DNA from 3 places in the Streptomyces sp. NBC_01433 genome. Region 1 is predicted to be linked to each of the others. Evidence: riboswitches for the same ligand, from Rfam matches in the RefSeq annotation. Region 1 holds a riboswitch; each other region holds the start of a gene.
What was found. Region 1 has a riboswitch for thiamine pyrophosphate ahead of thiC (phosphomethylpyrimidine synthase ThiC). Riboswitches for the same ligand answer to the same signal wherever they lie in the genome.

Region 1 (9,430 bases):
CACGCACAGTTACGACGATTAGCCCAGCTGAGCTAAGTCCCCCAGGAAACCCCACCCCGAACGGGCCATACGGATACAGTGGGGCACCGCTGCCGCCCTCTGGGACGTAACCGTCCGTCACCACCCTGACCGGTGGTTTGTGCGTCCGTCCGGTCTCCGCACCCCAGGATCGCGGCAGGCCCGTGGGGGCGGCCCCCACGGGAGGGCTGACCGCCCGTCACCATGCCTGGGGGTGACCTTGACCACGGCAACGAATGCCGCTGTCCCGACGCTGATCGGCTCGGTGCAGCGGGCGCTGAGGCTGCTGGAGGCTGTGGGTGCCCATCGGGACGGAGCGCCGGCGAAGCAGCTGGCGCGGGAGGCGGGCCTTCCGCTCCCGACCGCGTACCACCTGCTGCGCACCCTGACCCATGAGGGCTACCTCCGCCGGGAGAACGGCGTCTTCGTCTTCGGAGCAGCCGCCGAGAAACTGACCGGTCTGCCAGCAGTGCAGAAACGTCGAGGCACCGTCAGCGACTCGCTGACGCAGCTGCGCGACGCCATCGGTGCGCCGGTGTACTGCGCCGTCTACCGCGAGGGTGAGATCGAACTCATCGCGGTCGCGGACAGCCCCGCCGCCCCCGCGGTGGACGAGTGGGCCGCGTTCCGGGAGACCGGGCACGCGCATGCGATCGGCCAGTGTCTGTTGGCCCAGCTCGACGAGAAGGCCCGCGAGGACCATCTGGACCGCCATCCGGTCCAACCTCTGACCCGTTACTCAGTGCGAGATCGGCAGTCGCTTCTTGAGCGGTTCAGGTCGATGGAGCGTGCGAAACCTGTCATTGAGCGACAGGAGTACGCACTGGGTACGGTCTGTGCCGCCATCCCGATCACCGCAGGTAGCACGATCGCCGCAGTGGCCATTTCTATACCCCTTGACCAGGAAGATCGGTTGCTCCCCGCAGTCGAACAACTACGTGGCGAAGTGGCGAGCCTCTTGCGTTCGTTCGTGTTCTCTATCAGTATCTGAAAAATCACTCCTTGTGATCTGCTATCGCGTGCACCACGATGGCGTCAATAGGGCCATGGGGGATCATTCCTGGCCAGTTTCATCTACTGCGGGGTTGAACGATGCGTGAGTCGGTTCAAGCAGAGGTCATGATGAGCTTCCTCGTCTCCGAGGAGCTCTCGTTCCGAATTCCGGTGGAGCTCCGGTACGAGGTCAGCGATCCGTATGCGATCCGGATGACCTTCCACCTGCCCGGCGATGCCCCTGTGACCTGGGCATTCGGCCGCGAGCTGCTTCTGGACGGTCTCAATAGCCCCAGTGGCGACGGCGATGTGCACATCGGGCCGACCGAGCCCGAAGGACTGAGCGATGTGCACATCCGGCTTCAGGTCGGCGCGGATCGCGCGCTGTTCCGGGCCGGCACGGCGCCTCTCGTCGCGTTCCTCGACCGGACGGACAAGCTGGTGCCGCTGGGTCAGGAGCACACGCTGGGTGACTTTGACGGAAACCTTGAAGAGGCACTCGGCCGGATCCTCGCCGAGGAGCAGAACGCCGGCTGAAGAGAGAAGCACGGCGCCTGCTGAAGAGGCGAGGCGTCGGCTGTAGAGCAACAGAGTGTCGGCCGAACGGGTTGTCTGCCGGTCGTTCGCGGTTATGCCTTGCGACGACGGCCCCTCCCGGTCCGTACGGGTGCAGGAGCTCCGGCTTCCGCGCCGAGCCCTGTGCGGTCCGCGGAGACGACCAGAGCGGCGAGCACCGTGGTCACCGGAACCGAGGCGACCAGTCCGATCGAACCGACCAGCGTACGGACGATCTCCACAGCCACCAGTTCGCTGTTGGCCACCGTTCCCACGCTGCTCTGGGCGATCGAGAAGAGCAGCAGCAGCGGCAGCGCCGCGCCCGCGTAGGCGAGCACCAGGGTGTTGACGACCGAGGCGATGTGATCCCGTCCGATTCTGATACCTGCCCGGTACAGCCCCCGCCAACCCATCGTCGGGTTCGCCTGATGGAGTTCCCAGACCGCCGAGGTCTGGGTGACGGTCACATCGTCGAGCACTCCGAGCGAGCCGATGATGACGCCGGCCAGCAGCAGGCCGCTCATGTCGATGTCCGGGTACAGCCCGTGGATGAGACCGGTGTTGTCGTCGGTGTTGCCGCTCAGGCTCGCCCAGCCGATGAAGAGCGAGCCGAGCAGCCCGATCAGCAGCAGTGAGATCAGTGTGCCGATGACCGCGACGGACGTACGGGCCGTCAGCCCGTGGCACAGGTAGAGGGCGACCAGCATGATGGCGCTGGCCCCGATCACCGCGACGACCAGGGGATTCGAGCCCTCAAGGATCGCCGGCAGGATGAAGAGGGTCAACAGGGCGAACGACACGGCGAGCGCCACCAGTGCCATCACTCCGCGCAGCCTGCCCACGACGACGACCGCGAGGGCGAAGATCCCGGCCAGCAGAGCCATCGGGACCGTGCGGTCCACATCGGTGACCGAGTACTGGAGGTCGTGGGGGGCGTCGGGCGCGTACGCCACGACCACGCCCTGTCCCTTCCGCAGTTGCCGGGGCGCGTCGGGCTGGACGACCTCGACGAACGTGCGGCCCTTGTCCTTTCCCGTGATCACCTCGATCGTGGCCTTCTCGCACAGCCCGGACTGTTCGTTGACCGCCTCGCGCCCGGACGGCGTGGAGGTGTCACCGGTCGCCGGCACCTGGGCGGCGTTGACGTCCTTGCAGTCGACCTTGTCGACCCGGACCACCTTGCCCTGCTGAGTCTGCCGGTCGAAGCCCACGCCCGTGCGCTCGTGTGCCGGGGCGCCGCCGGGCCAGAAGGCCAGCAGACCGACGACGACCGCGGCGGCGAAGGGGATCAGCACGGCCGCGATCACCTTGCGCAGATGCTTCGAGACGGGCGCGGCGGGGCCGTGACTGTGCGAGTGGCCGTGGGCGTGGTCCTGGGGTGCGGGGTCGCTTTGGGGGGATGTCACGGGGCGATCATCGCAAGAACGGGAGGGGCCCTCTGGTCAGCTCGCCAGAAAGGACGCTAGCGTGGTGGCACCTTTGCACACGCGGGAGCTCGGAGCACCGGGCTGAGAGGGCGCTGACCTCCGTACTCCGTACGGGACATGCTGCGTCGACCGCCGAACCTGTTACCGGGTAATGCCGGCGTAGGGAGTAGGTCTCATGACCACATCGGACGCACGCACGCCTGCCTCGAAGCAGAATGACCGCGATGCGCGGAATGCGCAGCAGGGTCAGGACGCACCGAACGACGAGGCCGGGAAGTCCATCGGCTGGCACAAGGGATACGTCCAGGGCTCGCGCCCGGACCTCCGGGTGCCGGTCCGTCAGGTGCACCTCACCAACGGCGACGACGTGACGCTGTACGACACGTCGGGGCCGTACACCGATCCCTCCATCGACACCGATGTCCGCCGCGGGCTCGCACCGCTGCGGGAGAACTGGATCATCGCCCGCGGCGACACCGAGGAGTACGCGGGCCGTCCGGGCCGCCCCGAGGACGACGGGCTCAAGCACACCTCGCCGCGCGGCGGGCTGCGCAACCTCGACGCCGTCTTCCCCGGCCGCCCGCGCCAGCCGCGCCGCAGCCGGGACGGGCGCCCCGTCACCCAGCTCGCGTACGCCCGACGGGGCGAGATCACGCCCGAGATGGAGTACGTCGCGATCCGCGAGAACGTCGGGCCCGAGGTCGTGCGCGAGGAGATCGCCGCAGGCCGGGCCGTGCTGCCCGCGAACGTCAACCACCCGGAGATCGAGCCGATGATCATCGGCAAGCGGTTCCTGGTGAAGGTCAACGCCAACATCGGCAACTCCGCGGTCACCTCCTCCATCGAGGAGGAGGTGGACAAGATGACCTGGGCGACCAAATGGGGTGCCGATACGGTCATGGACCTCTCCACCGGGCGCAACATTCACACCACCCGTGAGTGGGTACTTCGCAACTCCCCGGTGCCGATCGGCACCGTTCCCCTCTATCAGGCCCTCGAAAAGGTCGACGGCAGGGCGGAGGAGCTGACCTGGGAGATCTACAAGGACACGGTCATCGAGCAGGCCGAGCAGGGCGTCGACTACATGACGGTGCACGCCGGTGTGCGCCTGCCGTACGTGCCGCTGACGGCCCGTCGCAAGACCGGCATCGTCTCCCGCGGCGGTTCGATCATGGCCGCCTGGTGCCTCGCGCACCACAAGGAGTCGTTCCTGTACGACCACTTCGAGGAACTCTGCGAGATCCTGGCGACGTACGACGTGACGTACTCGCTGGGCGACGGTCTGCGCCCCGGGTCGATCGCCGACGCCAACGACGAGGCGCAGTTCGCCGAACTGCGCACGCTGGGCGAGCTGAACACGATCGCCAAGCGGTTCGGCGTCCAGACGATGATCGAGGGACCGGGCCATGTCCCGATGCACAAGATCAAGGAGAACATCGACCTCCAGCAGGAGATCTGCGAGGAGGCGCCGTTCTACACGCTCGGCCCGCTGACCACCGATGTCGCTCCGGCGTACGACCACATCACCTCCGGCATCGGCGCGGCGATGATCGCCTGGTGGGGGACGGCGATGCTCTGTTACGTCACGCCCAAGGAGCACCTGGGGCTGCCCAACCGGGACGACGTGAAGACCGGCGTGATCACCTACAAGATCGCGGCCCATGCGGCGGACCTCGCCAAGGGGCACCCGGGAGCGCAGGACTGGGACGACGCGCTGTCGGACGCGCGGTTCGAGTTCCGCTGGGAGGACCAGTTCAATCTGGCTCTGGACCCGGTCACGGCACGGGAGTTCCACGACGAGACGCTGCCTGCCGAACCGGCGAAGACGGCGCATTTCTGTTCGATGTGCGGGCCGAAATTCTGCTCGATGAAGATCTCCCAGGACATCCGGCGTGAGCACGGCGGGTCGCGGGCGGAGATCGAGACGGGCATGGCGGAGAAGTCGAAGGAGTTCGCGGCCTCGGGCAACCGGGTCTATCTGCCGATCGCGGACTGACCGGAGCCCCGGTCTCCGTCCTACGGGAGGGGGCCGGGGCATGCGGAATTCCGCGATGCCAGGAGGGACTTGGCGGTGTCGCCCCGGGAGCCTCTGCGCCCGGGGCGACGCCGTATCCCGGCACCGGAGATCCCAACAACTGTCCGTAACAGGCTGTTTCGGCCACACAAGGCCCATTTGCCGTGTATTCCGTAGTGGTTGAGCGACGGTATGGACACGGTAGAGCTGCAGCTGGATGTACGTTTCGCCCCCGGCCCGCCTGCGCTTGACCGCGTCCTTATCTGTGCCTTACTTTCCGGCATGCCTGGCTGAAAAATGTGAGCCCTCGCACGGGGGGCCCGGGGAGGGAATCACCATGAACTGGTACCTGGACGTACTCAAGAACTACGCAGGCTTCAGCGGTCGCGCACGCCGCAAGGAGTACTGGATGTTCGTGCTCTTCAACTTCATCGCTGCCGTGATCCTGATGGTCATCGGCGGGGTGATAGGCACGCAGATCCCGTACTACATCTACCTCGTCGCGGTCATCGTGCCCTCGATCGCGGTCGTCGTGCGCCGGCTGCACGACACCGGCCGTTCGGGCTGGTGGATCCTGATCTCGCTCATCCCGCTGGTCGGCGGCATCATCCTGCTGGTCTTCCTGGCCACCGAGGGCAAGTACGAGTCGAACGAGTACGGTGCCAACCCGAAGCTGGCTCCGCAGGGCGTCTGATTCACCGCTCCGGTCCCGTTACGGGCCGGAGCACCGCACGGGCCGGGTGCAGCGTGAGCTGCCCCGGCCTTTGCCGTGTCCGCGCGGGCGTGCGCGGGGTGGGCACAGGCGGGGCGGGCACAGGTGGCCTGATGCGCGCGTGGCCGTCAGTCCGGCTGGTGTTCGGGGCCGCCGAAGTCCGGGCTCGTGAAGTCGGGGCTGGTGAAGGTCGGCCGCGGGCCCGCCGAGGGGCCGTCCTCCGGGCCGGAGAAGTCCGGCCTGCTGTAGCCGATCTTCGGGATGCGGTTGGGGGAGGGGTGCGGGGTCCGCGCGGCGGGACCGGCGGTCGGATCGGCCAGGGCGTCCCGCAGGAACGGCAGGATGCCGCGCTCCAGCAGGGCATGGCGCCAAGCCTCCCTGGCCCGCGCGACCTCTTCCGGGAGCTCCTGCTCCTCGTTCTCGGCGGACAGCGAGGACGCACCGTTGCGGAGCGCGGTGGTCAGCAGCCCCGTGGCGGCGACGAGGCTGGCCACCGCGGCGAAGGCCCCGAAGAACCACCCGGCCGTGACCATGGTGCCGGCGAAGGCGAGCGACGGGCTGACGGCCTTCAGTACGTAGCCGACCAGCAGGAAGATCAGGGCGGCCGTCCCCGCCAGGACCGGTGCCAGGACCGTGACGGCCGCGCCTATGCCGCCCGTCCGGTCCGTCCCGCCCAGCGGTCTACCGAGGTCCGGTTCCTGATCCTCGTCCTGGTCCGCCGCACCCGTGGGCGTACGCAGCTCGCCGCGGGCGCGCACGTAGTGCTCGTACTCCGTGGCGGCGGCCGCGGTGATCAGGTCCGTGGCGTTCAGCGCCATGGTGCGCAGCTGTTCCGTGTTGAGATGGTCTCCGACGCCGTCCAGATCCGGGCGTTCGTGAGCATGACGCAGTGCGTCACCGAGGATCCGCTCGTACTCGGGGCGGTCCTCGGCCAGCAGGTGCGGAGCGCTATTCATATGCATCCCCCGATGCTCCGTAGGGCCTGATGACCCGCGTTGGCCGGGCGATCGGGCGGAAACGGAGGAGAGCCTGCTACTGATACGCCGATGGTAGAGCGCTCACGGCACGGGGTGACAGGGGCTTTCCGTAATTGGGCCCGGTGATCGGCGGGGTCAGGTCGTGGATGCGTCTTCCCCGACAGCCCTCAGTCATGCAGGGGGAGTTGGACGACCAACAGCTTTCCGGCCATGGTCACTCCGCCGTCCATGGCGATGGCGAGCCCGTCCGCGTACACATGCGGACCGTTCACCACGGGCCCCGCACCGTTCTCGCCGTCCTCCGAACCGACTTCGCCGAGCAGATACGGAATGGGGCTGTGACCATGGACGACGCGCTGTCCGCCGTAGGTCGCCATCAGCTCGCGCGCCGCCTGCGAGCCGCCCTCGTCGCGGAAGGCGAACCGCTTGGTGAGCTTGCGGAAGAGGTCCCAGCACTCATCGGCGTCGTTACGCGTGAGAATGGCGTGCACCGTGTCGTTGACGTCCTCGATGGTGGACCCGTAGTCGAGGTACGCCGTCGTGTCGGAGTGCATCAGCAGGTGCCCGTCCTCCTCGACGACCGCGTCGAGCCGGGACATCCACTGGAGGTGGACGTCCTGGAGCCGCTCCATGTCCGTCTTCTGGCCGCCGTTGAGCAGCCAGGCGGCCTGGAAGGTGGCGGTGCCGGCTCCGGAGTTGACCGGAGTGTCGGCGAACCGCTTGGCGCCGATCAGCAACAGCTCGTGGTTTCCCATGAGGGCCTTGCAGTAGCCACCCGCGGCCGCCGCCTCGGCGGAGAGGCGCATGACGAGGTCGATGACGCCGATGCCGTCCGGGCCGCGGTCCGTGAAGTCGCCGAGGAACCACAGCCGGGCGTTGCCCGCGGTCCAGTTGCCGTCGGCGTCGACGAGGCCCTGTTCGGCGAGGGCGGCCAGCAGCTCGTCCAGATAGCCGTGGACGTCACCCACGACGTACAGCGGGCCGCGCTCCGTACCGGGAACGGCCTGCGGGTCCGGGGCGGTCCGCACCTGGACCGTGTCGCCGCGATTGATGACGGGAAGGTCGCGTTCGGTGGGCGTGTAGCCCGCCGGCGGCTCGTCGCCGGGCATGGCGTTGCCCGGGTGCGGTGGGTGCCGAGGCACGGGCGTCTGCGCATACGGCGGTACGCGGAAGTCGCGCAACGTCGCCGTCCGCACCACGGGTTCCTGACCGGCCCCCTGAGTCATCGACCCCTCCACCACCGTCGCGCCGCCGTACACCTGACGGGCCGTGCCTGGTAGAGGTGGTCCGCGGTGTCGTGCGCCCATCATAGGAATGCGGATCGTGCTGTGTGACGCACCAGGGGTGGTGAATCCGGGCGCACGCACGGTTCACCGGCCAATTGGTCCGGAATAATACGATCAGTCCCCGCTCGGGGATCGTGGCGGGCTGACGGTGGTGCGGGGCGGACGCCGTTGCGAGGAGGTCCGGACGATGAGCTCCGTCGGTATCACCTGCTCCACCGGACCGTCGTGTTCGACGCCCTCGATGGCGTCGATGAGGAGCTGGACGACGGCTGTGCCGATGCGGTGCGGCTTGAGCGAGAGCGTCGTGATGGGCGGCTCGGTGCTCGCGTACACGGTGGACTCGCTGCAGCAGACCAGCAGCAGGTCCTCAGGGACCCGCAGGCCGTAGCGGCGGGCGGCCGCCAGCAGATCGGTCCCGTTGGGGTCGAAGAGCCCGTAGACGGCGTCGGGGCGGTCCGGGCGGGCGAGGAGGCGGTCGGCGGCGACCGCGCCCGCGCAGGGGTCGTGGGCCGGGTAGGACTCGTAGACCGGGTCCTGGCCCACCCGCTCGCACCAGTGGAGATACGCGGTGGTCGACAGCCGGGTGTACGTGTCGGTGGTGGTGCCGGTCAGCAGGCCGATACGGCGCGCCCCGGCGGCGGCGAGGTGGTCGAGGAGGTCGAGCACGGCGGCCCGGTGGTCGTTGTCGACCCAGGCGGTGACCGGAAGCGTCCCGGCCGGGCGGCCGTCCGAGACGACAGGCAGGCCCTGGCGTACGAGTTCGGTGACGACCGGGTCCTGGTCGGAGGGGTCGATGACGACGGTGCCGTCGAGAGCGACGTTCGACCAGACGTCGTGGCGGGAGGTGGCGGGGAGGATGACGAGGGCGTATCCGCGGTCGAGGGCCGCGGAGGTCGCGGCTCTGGCCATCTCCGCGAAGTACGCGAATTCGGTGAAGGTGAAAGGTTCATTCCCGTAGGTGGTCACGGTCAGGCCGATCAGGCCGGACCTGCCGGTACGGAGGGTTCGGGCCGCGGCGGACGGGCGGTAGCCCAGGCGCTCTGCGACCTCGCGGACATGGCGGCGGGTGGCGTCCGGGAGCCTGCCCTTGCCGTTGAGCGCGTCGGAGACGGTCGTGATCGAGACTCCGGCCGCGGCGGCCACGTCACGGATACCCGCCCGTCCCGGCCGGCCGTTGCGCCGGGGGGTCTCCGTCCGGCTCACCTGGTGCTTCCCTGCTGCTGTCATGGCGAGCCGATAGTAGGGCTCGGAGGGGTGGTCAGGCCGGTCGCATATGCACACGTTGACAGGCACGTTTCTGCATGGTCACTATCGACCAAACGCCTTGAAAGCAAAGGGGGTTGGTCGCCTGAGCCTCAGTGTGTCATGTGTCGAACGGCGTGGGCCTACTAAATGTTCGATGTTTCGAAGAGGTCTCAACTCACCACTTCGGGGGACGCGCGCCACGG
Region 2 (9,430 bases), 2.5 Mb from region 1:
CCCGCGACGGCGTGACGCTGCCGACCTACCGCGGCGACTCCGTCAACGGCTTCGCCTTCACCGAGGAAGCCCGGATCCCGAACCCGGACCGGCTGAAGCAGATGTACCACGCATCCGCTTCCACGCTGAACCTGGTCCGCGCCTTCACCACGGGCGGCTACGCGGACCTGCGCCAGGTGCACGCCTGGAACCAGGACTTCGTGAAGTCCTCGCCCTCCGGCCAGCGCTACGAGGCCCTGGCCCGTGAGATCGACAACGCGCTGAACTTCATGAAGGCGTGCGGCACGGACCCGGCCGAATTCAAGGCGGTCGAGTTCTACTCCTCGCACGAGGGCCTGCTGCTGGACTACGAGTCGGCGCTGACCCGCACCGACTCGCGTACCGGGGAGCTGTACGACACCTCCGGCCACATGGTCTGGATCGGTGAGCGCACCCGCCAGATGGACGGCGCGCACATCGAGTTCGCCTCGAAGATCCGCAACCCCATCGGCGTCAAGCTCGGCCCGACGACCACCGTCGACGAGGCGCTCGGCTACATCGAGCGGCTGGACCCCGAGCGCGAGCCCGGGCGGCTGACCTTCATCGTCCGCATGGGCGCCGACAAGGTCCGCGACAAGCTCCCCGAGCTGGTCGAGAAGGTCACCGCCTCCGGCGCCACCGTGGTGTGGGTGACCGACCCGATGCACGGCAACACCTTCGAGGCCGCCTCCGGCCACAAGACGCGCCGCTTCGATGACGTCCTGGACGAGGTCAAGGGCTTCTTCGAGGTGCACAAGGGCCTCGGCACGCACCCGGGCGGCATCCACGTCGAGCTGACCGGTGACGATGTCACCGAGTGCGTCGGAGGCGGCCACGAGATCTTCGTGGACGACCTGCACCAGCGGTACGAGACGGCCTGCGACCCGCGCCTGAACCGCAGCCAGTCCCTCGACCTGGCGTTCCTCGTCGCCGAGATGTACCGCGACCAGTAGGGACCACCGCACGGTCGCACCTGTGGGGCACGGATCGATGTGATCCGTGCCCCACAGTGCGTTCCGGGGCTTTTACCCGCCTTGAGGGACGGGTAAGGTTAGGTTAGCCTCACCGAATAGATCGGGACGGCGCCAGCGACCGATCCCGTCGGGAGGTGAACCGCATGTACGTCTGCTCGTGTTTCGGCGTTACGGAACAGCAGGTCAAGCAGCATGCGGACGCCGGAGCGTGCACGCCCCGCCAGATAGCCTCCGCCTGCAAGGCCGGTACGGACTGCGGCGGCTGCGTCCGCAGGATCCAGGCCCTTCTCGGGCGTGGCGATTGCCCGCGCCGTGAGCTGCTCGACCAGCGTCAGGAACCGGCCATCAGCCCGGCCATCAGCCCGGCCGCCGGCTCGGTCGTCGCCGGGCCCGTGGCCATGACCGCGCTGCCGGACATCCGGCTGTCCGACGCCGCCTGACCTGGTTGTTCCGGCCGCTTCGTACGGGGGAACCGTTCCCGTTCGTACGGGAGAACCGTTCCCGCAGGTCAGCTCTCCGGCTGCTCGATGAGCTGGGCGATGTAGAGCGGCTCGCCGAGCTTCTCGACCAGCTCCAGCTGGGTGTCGAGATAGTCGATGTGATGCTCTTCGTCCTCCAGGATGGACTCAAAGATGTTTGCGGACGTGATGTCGCCCTTGCCGCGCATCACCTCGATGCCCCGCTTGAGCCGGTCGATCGCCTCCACCTCGACCTGGCGGTCCGCCTGGAACATCTCGGTGACCGTCTGCCCCACCCGGACATGGAAGAGCCGCTGGTAGTTGGGCAGTCCGTCGAGGAACAGGATCCGGTCGGTCAGGATCTCGGCATGCTTCATCTCGTCGAAGGACTCGGCCCGGGTGTACTTGGCGAGCTTGGTCCAGCCGAAGTTGTCCTGCATCTTTGCGTGCAGGAAGTACTGATTGATGGCAGTCAATTCGGCGGTCAGCTGTTCGTTCAGGAACTCGAGGACCTCGGGGTCGCCCTGCATGGCAGAGGCTCCTTCCAACCGGTGAACGGGGCAAGTTGCGCGCATCCTCGCACCGCACCTCCCGGCCGTCCAGTAAGTACATGCTTAGTACGAGTTGCCCGAATCGCCTTCGCCCTGGTCATGACCACCCTTGGCCGTCTGTCACCATGGAGCCATGGGTCAGCCGGAAAGCCGGGAATACCGCGAATCAGAGCAGTCCGAGCTTCCGCCGGGACAGCGACTGCAGCGCGGTTGGCCGGTTACCCACTACGGGCCCGTTCCGAAATTCAAGCCCGACCGCTGGGAGTTCCGGGTCTTCGGGGCCACGGCGGACGGTGACAAGCACTGCTGGAACCACCAGGACTTCTCCGCCCTGCCGTTCTCCTCGGTGGTCTCCGATCTGCACTGCGTGACGAAATTCAGCATGCTCGGCGCCGAATGGGGCGGGGTGCTCGCCAGGAACGTCCTCGAACTCGCGCCGCCCGCGGCCGATGTCACCCATGTGATGGTCTGGGCGGAGTACGGCTTCTCCTCGAATATGCGGCTCTCCGACTTCGCCTCGGACCGTACGCTCTTCGCCACTCACAAGGACGGCGAGCTTCTCACCGCCGAGCACGGCTTCCCGCTGCGCCTGGTCGTTCCGCATCTGTACGCCTGGAAGGGCCCGAAGTGGGTCCGGGGCGTCGAGTACATGACGGCCGACCGGCGCGGATTCTGGGAGGAGCGCGGCTACCACAACATCGGTGACCCCTGGAGCGAGCAGCGCTACTCCTACCAGGAGGAGCCCGGGGACGGCCCCGAGCTCTGACCCGGCAGTCCCGGTCCGTGGCCGGCAGTCCCGGTCCGTGGCCCCGGTAATTCCGGTACGGGGCCCCCGGTCCGTGGGGTGGTCCTCAAGCGGTGGCGGAGGCTCGCAGCTCCTTCAGCCGTGCCACGTCCGCGACGTGTCCCGCCGTCCCGCCCGGTGTCTCGATGATCAGCGGGACCCCGTCGGTCGCCGGGTGCGAGAACAGCTCCCGGAAGGGCTCGGCACCGATATGACCCGCGCCGATGTTCTCGTGACGGTCCTTGTGGGCGCCCACGACGTCCTTGGAGTCATTGGCGTGGATCAGCTTCAGCCGGCCCTCGCCGACCGTGTCCACCAGAAGATCGAGGGTCTGCCGCATACCCGCCGGACCGGCCAGATCGTGTCCCGCCGCGTAGATGTGGCAGGTGTCGAGACAGACGCCCAGCTTGGGGTGGGAGTCCAGCGCCTCGAAGTACGGCCCGAAGTCCCAGGTCCGCGAGCAGAGCGAGGAGCCCTGGCCCGCGGTCGACTCCAGCAGCAGATCCGGATCGTCGTCATGGGTCAGCTCGTCCAGCAGCGGCCTCATATGTGTACGCACCTGGGCAAGGGCCTCGGCGCGGGGCCGTCCGCCGGTGGCCGAACCGGTGTGCACCACGACTCCGAGCGCGCCGATCTCCCTGGCCCGGCGCAGCGAGTGGCGCAGTGATTCCACCGACCTCTCGACGGTGGCCTCGGTGTGCGAGCCGAAGTTGATCAGATACGGGGCGTGGACGTATGCCGGGATCGACGCGGCCGCGCATTCGGAGCGGAACAGCTCGTCCTGCGCCGGATTGCCGCTGGGCGTCGCCCATCCGCGCGGATTGGCGACGAAGACCTGAACGGTCTCCGCGGCCAGCTCGCGCGCGTAGTCGAGACCGACCTTGGCGAGGCCACCGGCCACCGGAACGTGACCGCCTACTGGGTTGCGCATGTGGATCTAGAGTCCCTTGGTCCTGATGGTGATCGTGGAGCCCTCGGCGGCCTTCTCGCCGCCGTCGACCGACTGGCTGTCGACGGTGTCGCTGAAGGAGAGGAACGGACGGTCGACCTCGACCTCGAAGCCCGCCTCTTCCAGTGTGCTCCTGGCCTTCTCGACGTCCTTGCCGGTGACGTCGGGGACGTCCAGCATCCGTGGGCCCTTGGAGACCGTGAGCTGGACCGTGTCACCCTCCGCGGCCTGCGCGCCCTCGCCCGGCGTCTGGTGGGCGATGTCGCCCGCGACCTCGGGGGAGTTGACCCGGTCGGGCAGCACCTCCGCCTTCAGCCCCTCCCCGTCCAGCTCGGCGGTGGCGTCCTCGACCGAGAGCCCCCTGACATCGGGGACGTCCACCGGGCTGCCCTTGCTGACGACCAGCGCGACGGCCGAGTCGGGGTGGCGCTCGGTACCGGCCTCGGGGTCCGTACGGATCACCTCGCCCCGCGCGACGTCCTCGCTGAACTCCCTGGTCACCATCCCGGGGACCAGGCCCACCTTCGTCAGGGCGCGCCGGGCGTCACCGAGGCCGAGCCCCTCGGCGTCGGGCACCTTCACGATCTCCGGGCCGCGCGAGACGACCAGCTTCACCGAGCCGTTGCCCCGTATGCGCTCGCCCGACGCGGGGTCGCTGTCGATCACAGCGCCGCGCTTCACCGTGTCGCTGTACGCCTTCTCGACGCCCTTCAGATCCAGGCCGGCGTCCGAGAGCCGCTGCTCGGCGGTCTTCTGGGACTGGCCCAGGAGGGAGGGGACGCGGGTGAACTGCCCGGAGTTGATGTACCAGACGCCCGCGCCGACCCCCAGGACCAGCACCAGCGCGGTGAGCGCCGCGAACAGCAACCGGTGCGGGCCGCCGAACGGTCCCCGCCGCCGCGGCCGGTCCGGCCCAGGGGGTGCGGGCGGCGGCATCTCCAGCCGGCTCGTGTGGTGGGCGGTGCCCTGGTCCACTGGCAGGGTCCGCGGGATCACGCTCGTACGGTCCTCGCCGGCGTCGTGGGCCGTTGTCAGCGCCTGCGGCGGTACGGCGTCCAGCTGCTCGTCGGTGAGCCCGGCGCGGGCCTCCCGGGCCTCGGCGAGCAGCACGACCGCGTCGTGCGGGCGGACCTCGGCGTTGCGGGCGGTCGCGCTCGCCACCAGGCCGTCCAGCGCGACGGGGAGCCCGGGGACGACGGCCGACGGGGCCGGGACGTCCTCGTTGAGATGCCGGTAGATGACCTGGGCCGCGGTGTCGCCGGTGTGCGGCTTGGCGCCGGTGAGCATCTCGTACAGCACGACACCGCAGGCGTACACATCGGCACGGGTGTCGGCCGTGCCGTGCTCGATCTGCTCCGGGGCGAGATACGACACGGTGCCCAGGAGCGAACCGGTGGTGTCGGTGACGGTGCCCACGGCCCGTACGAGACCGAAGTCGGCGACCTTGACCCGGCCGTCGTCCCCGATCAGGACGTTCTCCGGCTTCATGTCGCGGTGCACGAAGCCCGCCCGGTGCGCGGCGCCGAGCGCGGCCAGCACCGGCTCCAGGATGTCCAGCGCGGCCCGTGGCTGCAGGGCTCCGCGCTCGCGCAGTACGTCGCGCAGCGTGCACCCCGCGACGTACTCCATCGCGAGATAGACGTACGCGCCCTGGGCGCCCTGGTCGAAGACCGCGACGACATTGGGGTGCGCGAGCCGGGCCACCGACTTGGCCTCGCGGATGAAGCGCTCGACGAACGAGGCGTCGGTCGCGAGCGCCGGGTGCATCACCTTGAGGGCGAGCACCCGGTCGAGGCGGGTGTCCACGGCCCGGTAGACCGTGGCCATGCCGCCGACGGCGATGCGCGCCTCGACGCGATACCGGCCGTCGAGCAGCTGCCCGACGAGCGGGTCCTGGAGGGTCGTATCCACCCGATGAGTCTACGAGCCGCCACGGACAGGACGGACGGGCCGGGGCGGTCCCGGAGCGGTACTGCAGCCGATCCGTGACAGGGACACGCTCATGGCCGGGGTGCGGTGCGGGACGTCAGAACGCCGGGTGCTCCGGGTCCAGGAGGTCCAGCACCGCCCGGCCCGCCACCGGGGACGATGCCTCGGCGAAGTGGCGGCGCGGGATCCGGCCCGCCCGGTACGCCAGCCGTCCACCGTCCACCGCGTGCCGCATCGCGGCCGCCATCAGCTCCGGCTCCTGCGCCCGGGTCACCGCGGAGGCCAGCATTACCGCGGCGCACCCCAGCTCCATCGCCTGCGCCGCGTCCGACGCCGTCCCCGCCCCGGCGTCCAGGATCACCGGCACCCCGGCCCGCTCGACGATCAGCTGGAAGTTGTGCGGATTGCGGATGCCGAGCCCGGAGCCGATGGGGGAGCCCAGCGGCATGATCGCCGCGCACCCCACGTCCTCCAGTTTCCGGGCCAGTACGGGGTCGTCGTTGGTGTACGGCAGGACCGTGAACCCGTCGTCGACCAGGATCTCGGCCGCGTCCAGCAGCTCGACCGGGTCGGGCAGCAGCGTCCGCTCGTCGGCCACCACCTCCAGCTTGATCCAGTCCGTGCCCAGTGCCTCCCGGGCCAGCCGGGCGGTCAGGACGGCCTCGCCCGCGGTGAAGCAGCCCGCGGTGTTCGGCAGCACCCGGATGGCGAGCTTCTCCAGGACGGAGAGCACCGAGCCCCGCACGGTCGGGTCGAGCCGGCGCATCGCGACGGTGGTCATCTCGGTGCCGGAGGCGACCAGGGAGCGTTCCAGGACATCGAGGCTCGGAGCGCCGCCGGTGCCCATGATCAGCCGGGAGGTGAAGGAGGCGCCGCCGAGGGCGAAGAGGTCGTCGGACATGGTCAGCCCCCCTGCACGGCGGTCAGGACCTCGACCCGGTCGCCGTCGCCGAGCGCGGTGAGGGACCACTGGCCGCGCGGGACGACGCTCTCGTTGACGGCGGCGGCGACCCCGGAGTGCGCGGATGTCAGGCTCGCGACGAGGACGTCCAGCGCGGTACCGGCGGGGAGGACGCGGCGTTCCCCGTTCACGGAAACCGAAACGGAGGCCGGAACGGCGGCCGGTCCGGAGCCCGTTCCGGAAGCCGGGCCGGAGGCCGAATCGGTGACCGGCGCGGGTGCGGCGACCGGACCGGGCGCGGAAGAGGGCACAGGGGCGGAATCGGGCTGGGTCATGCGGGCTGCTCCTGAGGTACGGGGGCGGCGGCGGTGGGCGTGAAACGGCTCGGCGCGAAGGGGCGGGCCACCTCGGGCAGCTCGCCGGAGGTCAGCACGTCCGCCATCGCGTCGCCGGTGACGGGGGTCAGCAGCACCCCGTTGCGGTGGTGGCCGGTGGCGAGCAGGAGGCCGGGCAGCGCGGTGGGGCCCAGCAGCGGTGCGTTGTCGGGGGAGGCGGGGCGCAGGCCCGCCCGGGTCTCGGTGAGGGGCAGTTCGGTGATGCCGGGCACCAGTTCGTGCGCGTCGCGCAGCAGCTCGTACACCCCGCCGGCCGTGACGGTGGTGTCCCAGCCCATCTCCTCACTGGTGGCGCCGACGACCAGTTCGCCGTTCTCGCGCGGGACGAGATAGAGATGGCTGCCGCGCACCACGGCGCGCACGGTCCGGCTGAGGAAGGGGGCGTACGCGGGTGGCACGGTCAGCCGCAGTACCTGGCCCTTGACCGGGCGGACCGGTGGTACGGCCTCTTCGGGCACGCCCGCGAGCCGGCCGCTGAGACTGCCCGCGGCGAGCACGACCTGGTCGGCGGCGAGCTCCGTACCGTCGGCCAGCACGGCTCCGACGGCCCGCCCGCCCGTGACCGTCAGCCGCTCGGCCCAGCCCCGGCTCAGGACCACCCCGGCCCGCTCGCAGGCGGTCAGGAGCGCCGAGGCGAGCCGCCGGGGGTCCACCTGGTGATCGCCGTCCACGCGCAGCCCGCCGCGGACCCCGGGTGCCAGCATCGGTTCCAGGCGACGGCACTCGCGTCCGCTGAGCCACTCGGACTCCAGCCCCGAACGCTGTTGCAGGGCGTGCAGTTCGCGCAGATGGGCGCGGTCGTCGGAGTCCAGCGCGACGGCGAGCGTGCCGCAGGCGCGGAAGCCGATGTCCTGTCCGCTCGCGGCGGACAGCTCGGCGGCGAACTCCGGATAGCGCGCGGCGGAGGCGACGTTGAGACCGAGCAGCAGCTGTTCGCCGTAGTGGAGTTCGGTGACGGCGGCCAGCATTCCGGCCGCGACCCGGGCGGCCCCGCCCCCCGGTGCGGGGTCGGCCACCGTCGTCCGCAGTCCGCGCTGCGCCGCCCGCCAGGCGGTCACCAGACCGATGATCCCGCCCCCGATGACGAGGACGTCGGATCCATTTCCGTTCGTGGAAGAACGCATGGGCGTCCAGCCCCTCCCTTCGCCGGCATGACCCGGATCAGGTTCGTACGGTCGGAGGCCGTCCAGCCTCCCTCTCAGCCCGGTACGTCCGGGCTCCCGCGAGTGTTTTACGTCTGCCACCCTAAACCCAGTCGCCCACGCCCAGTAAGGGAGCAACCGCCATGGCCCGTTCGCTCGACGGCCTCGTCCTCTCGCCGGTCGCCGACCAGGCCCCCGGCCAGGTCGGCACCCGCACCCGCTTCACGTACCACGAGCGGGACGGCCGGATCTGGGCCGAGTACGAGGGCGGTGACGTGGTGCGCGGCCATCTCGTCGGCACCCGGTCCGCGGACACGCTCGATTTCCGGTACGTCCAGCTGAAGCAGGACGGAACGACCTCCTCCGGGCACTGCCTGTCCACGGTCGGCGCATGCCCGGACGGCCGGGTGCGGCTGGACGAACGGTGGGAGTGGGAGTCCCAGGAGGGCAGCGGGACGAGCGTGGTGGAGGAGCTCATTTCCTGACGGTCCGTCAGGTGTTTATGGTGTACGGGTGAGCGAGCAGACGGAACAACAGTCAGCGCGGCAGTCGGCGCGCCGTGTCGTGATCGTCGGAGCGGGCATGGCGGGCGTGCAGACCGCCGTCGCCCTGCGCGAACGGGGCTTCACCGGACCGGTGACCCTGGTCGGCGCCGAACCGCACCAGCCCTACGACCGGCCACCGCTGTCCAAGGCCGTCCTGCTCGGCGAGGCCGAGAACTCCGCCTTCGACATCGACTTCGAGGCGCTGGACATCACCCTGCGCCTGGGCGTGGACGTGAGTGGCCTGCGCTCCGGCGCACATGAGCTGGACACACCGGACGGCCCCGTTCCGTACGACGTCCTGGTCATCGCCACCGGGGCCGAACCCGTGCGGCTGCCCGGCTCCGAGGGCGTGCGGGGCGTGCACCTGCTGCGCACCCTCGACGACGCCGCCCGGCTGCGGCCCGTCCTGGAACGGCAGCACGACGTGGTGGTCGTCGGGGCGGGATGGATCGGCGCCGAGTTCGCCACCGCGGCCCGCACCGCGGGCTGCGCGGTCACCGTCGTCGAGGCCGCCGAACGCCCCCTCGCGGGCGCCCTGCCCGCCGAGGTCGCCGCCCCCATGGCCGGCTGGTACGCCGAGAGCGGCGCCGAACTCCTCACCGGCGCCCGGGTCTCCCGCGTCGAACCGGGCACCGTCACCCTGGCGGACGGCCGGGTGCTCCCGGCCGGTGCGGTGGTCGTCGGGATCGGCGCCCGGCCCGCCACCGGCTGGCTGGCCGGCTCCGGCATCGCGCTCGGCCCGGACGGCTCGGTCACCGCCGACAGCGCGCTGCGCACCTCGCTG
Region 3 (9,430 bases), 2.1 Mb from region 1:
GGGGAGCTGGCCGTCGTGCCGGGCTCGGCCATCACCTCCTTCGGCGTGCTGGTCTGCACGGCGTCGCTGATGTGGCGCGGTTCCCGGCCCGCTGTCGGCCTCCTGACGGTCGGTGCGGCGCTGCTCAGTTTCGCGACCGACGGCAACATGGCGTACGCGACGGTGGCCGGTGCGCTGATCGGCTGCTACACCCTGGGGCGGCACCGTGTGCAGCATCCGGCGCTGCTCGTGCTCGGCGGGGCGCTGGCCTCGCTCACCGTCAATCTCGTCCACATCGACCGCTGGGCGCGGGCCGGCTCCCCGGGGCTGCCCGCGCTCCAGGGCAGCGATCGCTTCAGCCTCGGGCTGTACGCCGAGACGATGGCGCTGACGGTGGCGATCCTGGGGGCGGTCAGCATGGGGGACGCGGTCCGGGCCCGCGAGGAGACACGGCACGAGCGGGCCGCCGCCCAGTCCCGGCTGCTGGCGATGGAGCGGCGCCAGGCGGCCGAGGCGGAACGGGCTGCCATCGCCCGGGAGTTGCATGACATGGTCGCCCACTCGGTCTCGATGATCGCGGTGCAGGCCGAGAGCGCGACGTACACGACGCCGGATCTCTCCCCGCAGGCCCGCGACGCCTTTCAGCAGATCGCCGGGACGGCCCGGTCCTCGATGACGGAGCTGCGCAGGCTGCTGGGAGTGCTGCGGACGGAAAAGGCGACCGCCGCGCTGACCGCGCCGCAGCCGTCGCTGGCCGGCATCGGCGAGCTGCTGGAACAGCACCGCGCGGTGGGTGAAACGGCCGAACTGCACATCAGCGGCGAGGCGATACCGCTGCCCGCCTCCTGGGAGCTGTCGGCGTACCGGATCGCGCAGGAAGCCCTGACGAACGCCCGCCGTCACGCGCCGGGGGCCCACGCGGTCGTGGAGATCGGCTACCGGCCGGGCCTGCTGACGGTCCGGGTCAGTGACAACGGACCGGGCCCCGTCCCGGCCACGGCCGACGGCGGCAACGGAGGCAGCGACAAAGGAGGCCACGGCCATGGTTTGGTGGGCATGGGCGAGCGGGCCGCCCTGCTCGGCGGCCGGTTCACCACCGGCCGGGGTCCGGCCGGTGGCTTTCTCGTGGAGGCGGAACTGCCGTGGTGATCCGAGTGCTGGTGGCCGACGACCAGGCGGTCGTACGGACCGCCTTCTCCAATCTGCTGAGCACGCAGGAGGACATCGAGGTGGTGGGCGAGGCCGAGGACGGGGAGCAGGCCGTCCGGGGCGCCGCCGAACACCGGCCCGATCTGGTGCTGCTGGACATCCGCATGCCCCGGCTGAACGGCATCGAGGCGGCCCGTGAGATCGTCGCCGCCTCGGAAGGTGCCACCAGAGCGCTGATGCTGACGACATTCGGCCTGGACGAGTATGTGTACGACGCACTGGCCGCGGGGGCGAGCGGCTTCCTGCTGAAGGACGCGACCTTCCCCGAACTGCTCCATGCGGTACGGGTGGTGGCCGACGGGCATGCGTTGCTCGCCCCCGAGATCACCGGACGGCTGATCGCGGAGTTCACCCGGCAGCGGGTCAGCGCTCCCCCGGTCCGCGACGTCGATGGCCTCACGGCCCGCGAGGCCGAAGTGCTCGTCCTGATCGCGCAGGGTCTGTCGAACAGGGACATCGCCGACCGGCTCACCATCACGGACCACACGGTCAAGACCCATATCAACCGGCTGTTCACGAAGATGGAACTGCGGGACCGGGCACAGGCGGTGATCCTGGCTTACGAACTGGGCCTGGTCGTCGCCGGTACGGGCCCCGCGTGACGCCGCCCCTGCCGCAGGGCATCAGCCCGTCACCCCGCCCGGGCCAGGACCACCGTCTCCGCCGCGTCGAAACCGACGCCCACGACCGCGCCCTCCGGCGGGGTGTCCCGCAGCGCGCACTCCGCCTCCAGCTCCGGTCCGTTGTCGGGCCGCAGCCGCACCGCGACATGGTTCCCCCGGAACGTCCGCACCCCGACCGTGCAGCGCAACCCGTCCTCCGGCACGACTATCCGTACCCCGGCGGGACGGACCAGCAGGTCACACCGGCCCTGGGGCGACCCCTCGGGCACCGGCACCTTGCCCCACGCCGTGTCGGCGGCCGTGCCGGTCACCGTCGCGTCCACCACGTTGTCGAAGCCCAGGAACCGGGCGACGAACGCGGAGGCGGGCCGCTGCCAGACCTCCAACGGCGTACCCACCTGGGCGATCCGGCCGTCCCGCATGACGACGACCCGGTCGGCGAGCGCGAAAGCCTCGCCCTGGTCATGGGTGACGGCCAGCACCGTCGTGCCCAAGCGGCCGAACAGCGTGCGCAGTTCGACGACGAGGCGTTCGCGCAGACTGCGGTCCAACTGGCCCAGCGGCTCGTCCAGCATCAGCAGCTTCGGGCGCGGGGCGAGCGCGCGGGCGAGGGCGACGCGCTGCTGCTCACCGCCGGACAGTGCGGCGACCGCACGCCGCTCCGCGCCGGGCAGGCCCACCAGATCAAGGAGTTCCCCCACCTCGCGGTCCGTCTCGGCGCGACCGGACCCATGCATCCGCAGCCCGAAGCCCACATTGGCGCCGACGTCCCGGTGCGGGAACAGCTGGTGGTCCTGGAACATCAGCCCGAGCCCGCGCCGGTGCACGGGTACCCCCGCCTGGTCGGCCCCGTCCAGCAGCACCCTGCCGCCGTCCATCGCCTGCAACCCGGCGACGACCCGCAGCAGGGTGGACTTCCCGCTGCCGCTCGGCCCGAGCACACACACGATCTCGTGGTCGGCGACCTCCAGATCCACGGCGTCCAGGGCGGCCCTCTTCCCGAACCGGACCGTGGCGGCTTCCAGCCTCAGCATGCGCAGAACTCCCCAGCCATCACTCAGAACTCCCCGGATCGATCGGTGCGGATGCGTTCGAGGAGCAGCAGCGACACCGCGCACACGAGCATCAGAATGGTGCTGAGGGCCATCGCCTGCCCGTAGTTCAGTTCTCCGGACCGCCCCAGCAGCCGCGCCACGGCGACCGGCAGCGTCGGGTTGTCGGGCCGCGCGATGAACACGGTCGCCCCGAATTCGCCGAGCGACACCGCGAAGGCGAAGCCCGCCGCGACCAGCACAGCCCTGCGCACCAGGGGCAGATCGACCTCGCGCCAGGCCCGCAGCGGAGAGGCACCGAGCACAGCCGCCGCCTCGCGCAGCCGTCCGTCCACCGCACGCAGCACCGGCAGCATGGTCCGTACGACGAAGGGGACGCCCACCAGCGCCTGGGCCAGCGGCACCAGGATCCAGGAGGTCCGCAGGTCGAGCGGTGGCTTGTCCAGGGTGATCAGGAATCCGAAGCCGACGGTGACGGCGGACACCCCGAGCGGCAGCATCAGCAACGCGTCGAAGCCTCGCACCAGCCGCCCCGCCCGCCGGGTCAGCGCCGCCGCGGCCAGCCCTCCGACGACCAGGGCGATGGCGGTCGCGACGAGCGCGTACTGAAGGGAGTTCCCGATCGCCTCGAGCGGGGCGACCAGGAAGGTGGAGCCGCTCGCCCCGGCGGACTGGAGCGCCCGGTAGTAGCCGAAGCCGTAGCCGCCGGGCCCGTCGAACGAGCGCTCCACCAGCACTCCGAGCGGGAGCAGGATCAGCAGCAGGACGGTCAGCAGTACCCCGCCGAGCAGCGCCCGCTGTCCGGCGCCGTGCGGACGGCGGGCGGTCTGCGCGGGGTCGACGAGCTTCAGCGCGGTCTCGCGGCGCCGCACCGTCCAGGCGTGCACGCCGAGGATCGCGCCGACCGCCGCGAACTGCACCAGGGTCAGCACGGCGGCCGTCGGCAGATCGAGCAGTTGCGCGGTCTGCCGGTAGATCTCCACCTCCAGGGTGGAGTAGGCGGGACCACCGAGGATCTGTACGACGCCGAAGGAGGTGAAGGTGAACAGGAAGACCATCAGCGCGGCGGCTGCGACGGCGGGCGCCAGCGCGGGCAGCGTCACCCGCCGCCAGGCGGCGAACCGTCCGGCTCCGAGCACCCGCGCGGCCTCCTCCTGCCGCGGGTCGAGCTGCGACCAGAGCCCTCCGACGGTCCGCACGACCACCGCGTAGTTGAAGAAGACATGGGCCAGCAGGATCGCCCACACGGTGGTGTCGAGCCGGACGCCCCACAGTTCGTCCAGGAATCCGCCGCGTCCCAGCAGTGCCAGGAACGCCGTACCGACGACCACGGTCGGCAGGACGAACGGCACCGTGACGACCGCCCGCAGCAGTTGCTTTCCGGGGAAGTCGAAGCGGGCGAACACATAGGCGCCGGGCAGTGCGATGAGCAGGGTGAGCGCGGTCGAGGCGAATGCCTGCCAGGTGGTGAACCAGAGGACGTCCAGGATGTCCGGCCGGGCCAGCACCTCGCCGATCCGGCCGAACTGCCAAGTGCCCCCGGCCTTCAGCCCGCGGCCGACGATCGCGGCCACGGGGTAGGCGAAGAACACCGCGAAGAACGCGACGGGCACGGCCATCAGACCGAGCCGCACCGCGTTCCCGCGACGGGCTCCGCGGGGCCCTCCACCGCTCTGCCGAACCTCCGAGGACCCGGCCCCGGCCGACTTGGCTACTTCACGACGAGCGAGTGCCACGACTGGACCCACTGCTCACGGTTCTCGGCGATCTTCTCCGGCGCCAGGGTGGCCGGCTTGTCGGCGGTCGCGCCGAACTTCGTGAAGAGCTCCGGAAGCTTCGCGTCCTTCGCCACCGGGTTCACGAACATGTTCAGCGGCATGTCCTCCTGGAACGTCTTGCTGATCAGGAAGTCCAGCAGCGCCTTGCCGCCCGCCTCGTTCTTCGCCCCGGTCAGCAGCCCGGCGAACTCGATCTGCCGGAAGCAGGTCCCGGCGGCGACGCCGGTCGGTGCCTCGGCCGGCTGCGGCTTCGCGTACAGCACCTCGACCGGCGGGCTGGAGGCGTAGGAGACGACGAGCGGCCGGTCCGCCTTGGTCTTCTTTCCGCCCGCGGAGCCGGAGAACTCCTCGTTGTACGCCTGCTCCCAGCCGTCGACGACCTTGACCCCGTTGTTCTTCAGCTTCTTCCAGTAGTCCTGGTAGCCGTCCTCGCCGTGGGAGGCGATGGTTCCGAGGAGGAAGCCGAGGCCGGGTGAGGAGGTCGCGGCGTTCTCGGTGACGAGGAGGTTCTTGTACGCGGGCTTCAGCAGGTCGTCGAAGGACCGCGGCGGCGCGAGCTTCTTGTCGGCGAAGTACTTCTTGTCGTAGTTGACGCAGATGTCGCCGGTGTCGACCGGTGTGACCCGGTGCTTGTCGTCCAGCCGGGTGTCGGCCGCGACCCGGTCCAGGCCCTTCGCCTCGTACGGCGTGAACAGGCCGTTGTCGAGGGCGCGGGAGAGCAGGGTGTTGTCGACGCCGAAGAAGACATCGCCACGCGGAGAGCCCTTGGTCAAAATCTCCTGGTTGAGCGCGGCACCGGCGTCGCCGCTCTTCAGCACCTCGACCGTGTAGCCGGACTCCTTGGTGAACTCCTTGAGCACGGAGTCGGAGGCGTTGAAGGAGTCGTGGCTGACCAGGGTCACGGTCCTGGAGCCGGAACTCTTCGTACCACCGGACCCCGCGCCCGCGTCGTCGGAACTGCCGCAGCCCGCGAGCGCGGTGACGCCGAGGGCCGCGGCGAGAGCCGTCGCCGCGTACTTCGTGGTGGTGTTCATGTGATTCCTCCTGGAGTGACCAGGAAGAGACGCGGCCCTGCCCGCGCCGGAACGAACCGGAAGCGGGCAGGGCGCAACAGCTTGAGTAATGACCGAACTTCCTACCCGGAATGACCCGGGCGAGGTTCAGAGGGTCTGCGGCCAACCTGTCCTTGGTGCCGCACTCTCAGCGCTGTGGCGCTCCCCTGTCGGAATATGAAGTTGATTTCGGTCCCAGGCTACACGGGCGTTTTCCGGCCTCAGCGCTCGGAGGCGGCCAGCTGCCCGCAGGCCCCGTCGATCTCCTGACCCCGGGTGTCACGCACGGTCACCGGTACGCCATGGGCGGCGATGGCCTCGACGAAGGCCTTCTCGTCCTCGGGCCGCGAGGCGGTCCACTTGGAGCCGGGCGTCGGGTTCAGCGGGATCAGGTTGACGTGCACCCGCTTGCCCTTGAGAAGCCGGCCGAGCAGGTCACCCCGCCATGCCTGGTCGTTGATGTCACGGATCAGCGCGTACTCGATGGAGATGCGGCGGCCGGACTTCTCGGCGTACTCCCACGAGGCGTCCAGCACCTCGCGGACCTTCCAGCGGGTGTTCACCGGGACGAGGGTGTCGCGCAGCTCGTCGTCCGGGGCGTGCAGCGACACGGCGAGACGGCACTTGAAGCCCTCGTCGGCGAAGCGCAGCATGGCCGGAACCAGACCCACGGTCGAGACGGTGATCCCGCGCTGCGAGAGCCCGAGGCCGTCCGGCTCGGGGTCGGTCAGCCGACGGATCGCGCCGACGACCCGCTTGTAGTTGGCCAGCGGCTCGCCCATGCCCATGAAGACGATGTTGGAGAGCCTGGCGGGGCCACCCGGAACATCGCCGTCGCGCAGCGCCCGCATGCCGTCCACGATCTGGTGCACGATCTCGGCGGTCGACAGATTGCGGTCGAGCCCGGCCTGCCCGGTCGCGCAGAACGGGCAGTTCATCCCGCAGCCGGCCTGCGAGGAGATGCACATCGTCACGCGCTCGGGATAGCGCATCAGAACGGACTCGACGAGCGTCCCGTCGTGCAGCTTCCACAGCGTCTTACGGGTGGTGTCGTCGTCGCAGCTGATGTGCCGGACCACGGTCATCAGATCGGGGAACATCGCCTCGGCGAGCCTGTCCCGCGACGCGGCGGGAATGTTGGTCCACTCCGCCGGGTCGTGCGCGTACCGCGCGAAGTAGTGCTGCGAGAGCTGCTGGGCGCGGAACGGCTTCTCGCCGATCGCGGCGACTGCTTCCTTGCGCTCTGCGGGCGTGAGGTCGGCGAGGTGCCGCGGCGGCTTCTTGGCTCCGCGGGGCGCGACGAAAGTGAGTTCTCCGGGCTTAGGCATGGTTCATCCAGTGTCGCAGACAGACGGGTGAGGGCCCGCCGCCCTGTGGACAACGGACCCTCACTCGTAGAAATCGCAGGTCGGACGGCATCTGTACGCGTCAGCTCGGCCGGACCGGTGGACCTCGGTGGCTCAGCCTGATCCGACGAACAGCACCAGCAGCAGCCACACCACCGGCGCGGTCGGCAGCAGCGAGTCCAGCCGGTCCATGATGCCGCCGTGGCCGGGCAGCAGCGTGCCCATGTCCTTGATGCCCAGGTCACGCTTGATCATGGATTCGCCCAGGTCACCGAGGGTGGCACTGGCGGCGACCGCGAGACCCAGCAGCAGCCCCTGCCACCAGGAACCGCCGTCGATCAGGAACTCCATGCACAGCGCACCGGCGGCCATCGCGAAGGCGACCGCCCCGAGCAGGCCCTCGCGGGTCTTTCCGGGGCTGATACGTGGTGCGAGCTTGTGCTTGCCGAATCGCCAGCCCACGGCGTACGCGCCGGTGTCGCTGACCACGGTGAGCAGCAGGAAGGTGAGGACCCGCTGCGGCCCGTCGTCCGCCGTCAGGAGCATCGCGACGAACGTGGCCAGGAACGGTACGTAGAACGCGGCGAAGACCCCTGCGGTGACGTCCTTGAGGTAGCCCTCCGGCGGCTGCGTCATCCGCCAGACCAGCACCGCGAGGGCGGTCAGCGCCATGGCGACCCAGGCACCCTCCGCACCACGCGCATAGCCGGCGACGACCATGGCGGCCCCGCCGACGGCGAGCGGCACGAGGGGAGCCTTGATGCCCTTGCGCTCCTCCAGCCGGGAGGTGAGCTCCCAGAGGCCGACGACGACGGCGAGCACGATCACGCCGACGAAAACAGCCTTCACGATGAAGAGCGAGGCGACGATGACGGCGCCGAGCCCCACGCCCACCCCTATGGCGGCGCGCAGATCACGCCCCGCACGCTTCTTCTGCGGCGGGGGCGGCAGCGGGGTGGACATGGGCTCCTGCGGCATCTCGTCACGGAACAGGGGGCCGCTGACGTGAGCGGCATCCCTGTTCCGGTCGTCGCGGTCGTCTGCGTCTCTACCTGCGTCGGGAACGTCCGGCACGTTGGGCATGGGCCGAGTCTGCTGGGCGTCATGCACATCGTGGGCAGGACCCGCCGGAGCAACTCCCATCTCGGGCGTGCTCCAGTATCCGGCTCCCTGCGCGGCGCCCCAGGAAGAGTCGTTCATCAGACTTCGAGCAGCTCGGCTTCCTTGTGCTTGAGCAGCTCGTCCACCTGCGCGACGTACTTCGCGGTGGTGTCGTCGAGCTCCTTCTCCGCGCGACGCACCTCGTCCTCGCCGGACTCCTTGTCCTTGACGAGCTTGTCGAGCGTCTCCTTGGCCTTGCGGCGGATGGAGCGGATCGAGATCTTGGAGTCCTCGGCCTTGGTCTTGGCGACCTTGATGTACTCCTTGCGGCGGTCCTGGGTGAGCTCGGGGAAGGTCACCCGGATGATGTTGCCGTCGTTGCTCGGGTTGACGCCGAGGTCGGAGTCGCGGATCGCCTGCTCGATGTTGCGCAGCGCCGTCTTGTCGAACGGCGTCACGACGGCCATCCGCGGTTCGGGAACCGAGAACGAGGCCAGCTGGTTGATCGGGGTCAGCGCGCCGTAGTAGTCGGCGACGATCTTGTTGAACATCGCCGGGTGCGCGCGGCCGGTGCGGATCGCGGCGAAGTCCTCTTTCGCGACGACAACGGCCTTCTCCATCTTCTCCTCGGCCTCGAGGAGGATTTCTTCGATCACCACGTGCTCCTGCGTGTCTTGAGTGGGCCCGGCATCGTCATCGCCGGGCCCGGCGGGTCCTGCGTCGCGTCCTCACCTGCACGGTGTCCGACCGGCAGGCCGTTGTCCATCCTTGGGGCCGTCAGGCCCGGGTGCTCTCGTCGCTCACGAGCGTGCCGATCTTCTCACCCTTGACGGCACGGGCGATATTGCCCGCGGCGGTCAGCTCGAAGACGAGGATCGGGAGCTGGTTGTCACGGCAGAGCGTGATGGCGGTGGCGTCGGCGATCTTCAGATCGCGGGCGAGCACCTCGCTGTACTCCAGCGCGTCGAACTTCACCGCGCCGGGGTTGGTCTTGGGATCGGAGTCATAGACGCCGTCGACCCCGTTCTTGCCCATCAGCAGTGCCTCGGCGTCGATCTCCAGGGCGCGCTGGGCGGCGGTGGTGTCGGTGGAGAAGTACGGCATCCCCATGCCGGCGCCGAAGATGACGACGCGCCCCTTCTCCAGGTGCCGCACGGCACGGAGCGGGATGTACGGCTCGGCGACCTGGCCCATGGTGATGGCGGTCTGGACGCGCGAGTCGATGCCTTCCTTCTCCAGGAAGTCCTGGAGCGCGAGGCAGTTCATGACCGTGCCGAGCATGCCCATGTA

Region 2: another riboswitch for thiamine pyrophosphate. It lies ahead of thiO (glycine oxidase ThiO); the one in region 1 lies ahead of thiC (phosphomethylpyrimidine synthase ThiC).
Region 3: another riboswitch for thiamine pyrophosphate. It lies ahead of OG413_RS01115 (thiamine ABC transporter substrate binding subunit); the one in region 1 lies ahead of thiC (phosphomethylpyrimidine synthase ThiC).

The regions. Positions count from the first base shown of each region.
Region 1 is NZ_JAPEPM010000001.1:2,335,963-2,345,392, reverse strand. Features, by position in the region: gene OG413_RS10580 (helix-turn-helix domain-containing protein) at 239-1,009, shown strand; gene OG413_RS10575 (SsgA family sporulation/cell division regulator) at 1,111-1,548, shown strand; gene OG413_RS10570 (YibE/F family protein) at 1,641-2,972, opposite strand; TPP riboswitch at 3,044-3,176, shown strand; gene thiC (phosphomethylpyrimidine synthase ThiC) at 3,169-4,989, shown strand; gene OG413_RS10560 (DUF805 domain-containing protein) at 5,345-5,701, shown strand; gene OG413_RS10555 (hypothetical protein) at 5,848-6,681, opposite strand; gene OG413_RS10550 (metallophosphoesterase) at 6,864-7,922, opposite strand; gene OG413_RS10545 (LacI family DNA-binding transcriptional regulator) at 8,097-9,209, opposite strand.
Region 2 is NZ_JAPEPM010000001.1:4,810,273-4,819,702, forward strand. Features, by position in the region: gene OG413_RS21645 (class II 3-deoxy-7-phosphoheptulonate synthase) at 1-971, shown strand, start outside; gene OG413_RS21650 (bacterioferritin-associated ferredoxin) at 1,136-1,432, shown strand; gene bfr (bacterioferritin) at 1,501-1,980, opposite strand; gene OG413_RS21660 (sulfite oxidase-like oxidoreductase) at 2,135-2,767, shown strand; gene OG413_RS21665 (deoxyribonuclease IV) at 2,853-3,716, opposite strand; gene pknB (Stk1 family PASTA domain-containing Ser/Thr kinase) at 3,723-5,645, opposite strand; gene OG413_RS21675 (thiazole synthase) at 5,761-6,564, opposite strand; gene thiS (sulfur carrier protein ThiS) at 6,567-6,755, opposite strand; gene thiO (glycine oxidase ThiO) at 6,896-8,083, opposite strand; TPP riboswitch at 8,081-8,193, opposite strand; gene OG413_RS21690 (hypothetical protein) at 8,245-8,586, shown strand; gene OG413_RS21695 (NAD(P)/FAD-dependent oxidoreductase) at 8,615-9,430, shown strand, end outside.
Region 3 is NZ_JAPEPM010000001.1:272,501-281,930, forward strand. Features, by position in the region: gene OG413_RS01095 (sensor histidine kinase) at 1-1,128, shown strand, start outside; gene OG413_RS01100 (response regulator transcription factor) at 1,122-1,790, shown strand; gene OG413_RS01105 (ABC transporter ATP-binding protein) at 1,820-2,845, opposite strand; gene OG413_RS01110 (iron ABC transporter permease) at 2,869-4,482, opposite strand; gene OG413_RS01115 (thiamine ABC transporter substrate binding subunit) at 4,575-5,675, opposite strand; TPP riboswitch at 5,756-5,872, opposite strand; gene rlmN (23S rRNA (adenine(2503)-C(2))-methyltransferase RlmN) at 5,915-7,021, opposite strand; gene OG413_RS01125 (phosphatidate cytidylyltransferase) at 7,154-8,239, opposite strand; gene frr (ribosome recycling factor) at 8,239-8,796, opposite strand; gene pyrH (UMP kinase) at 8,918-9,430, opposite strand, start outside.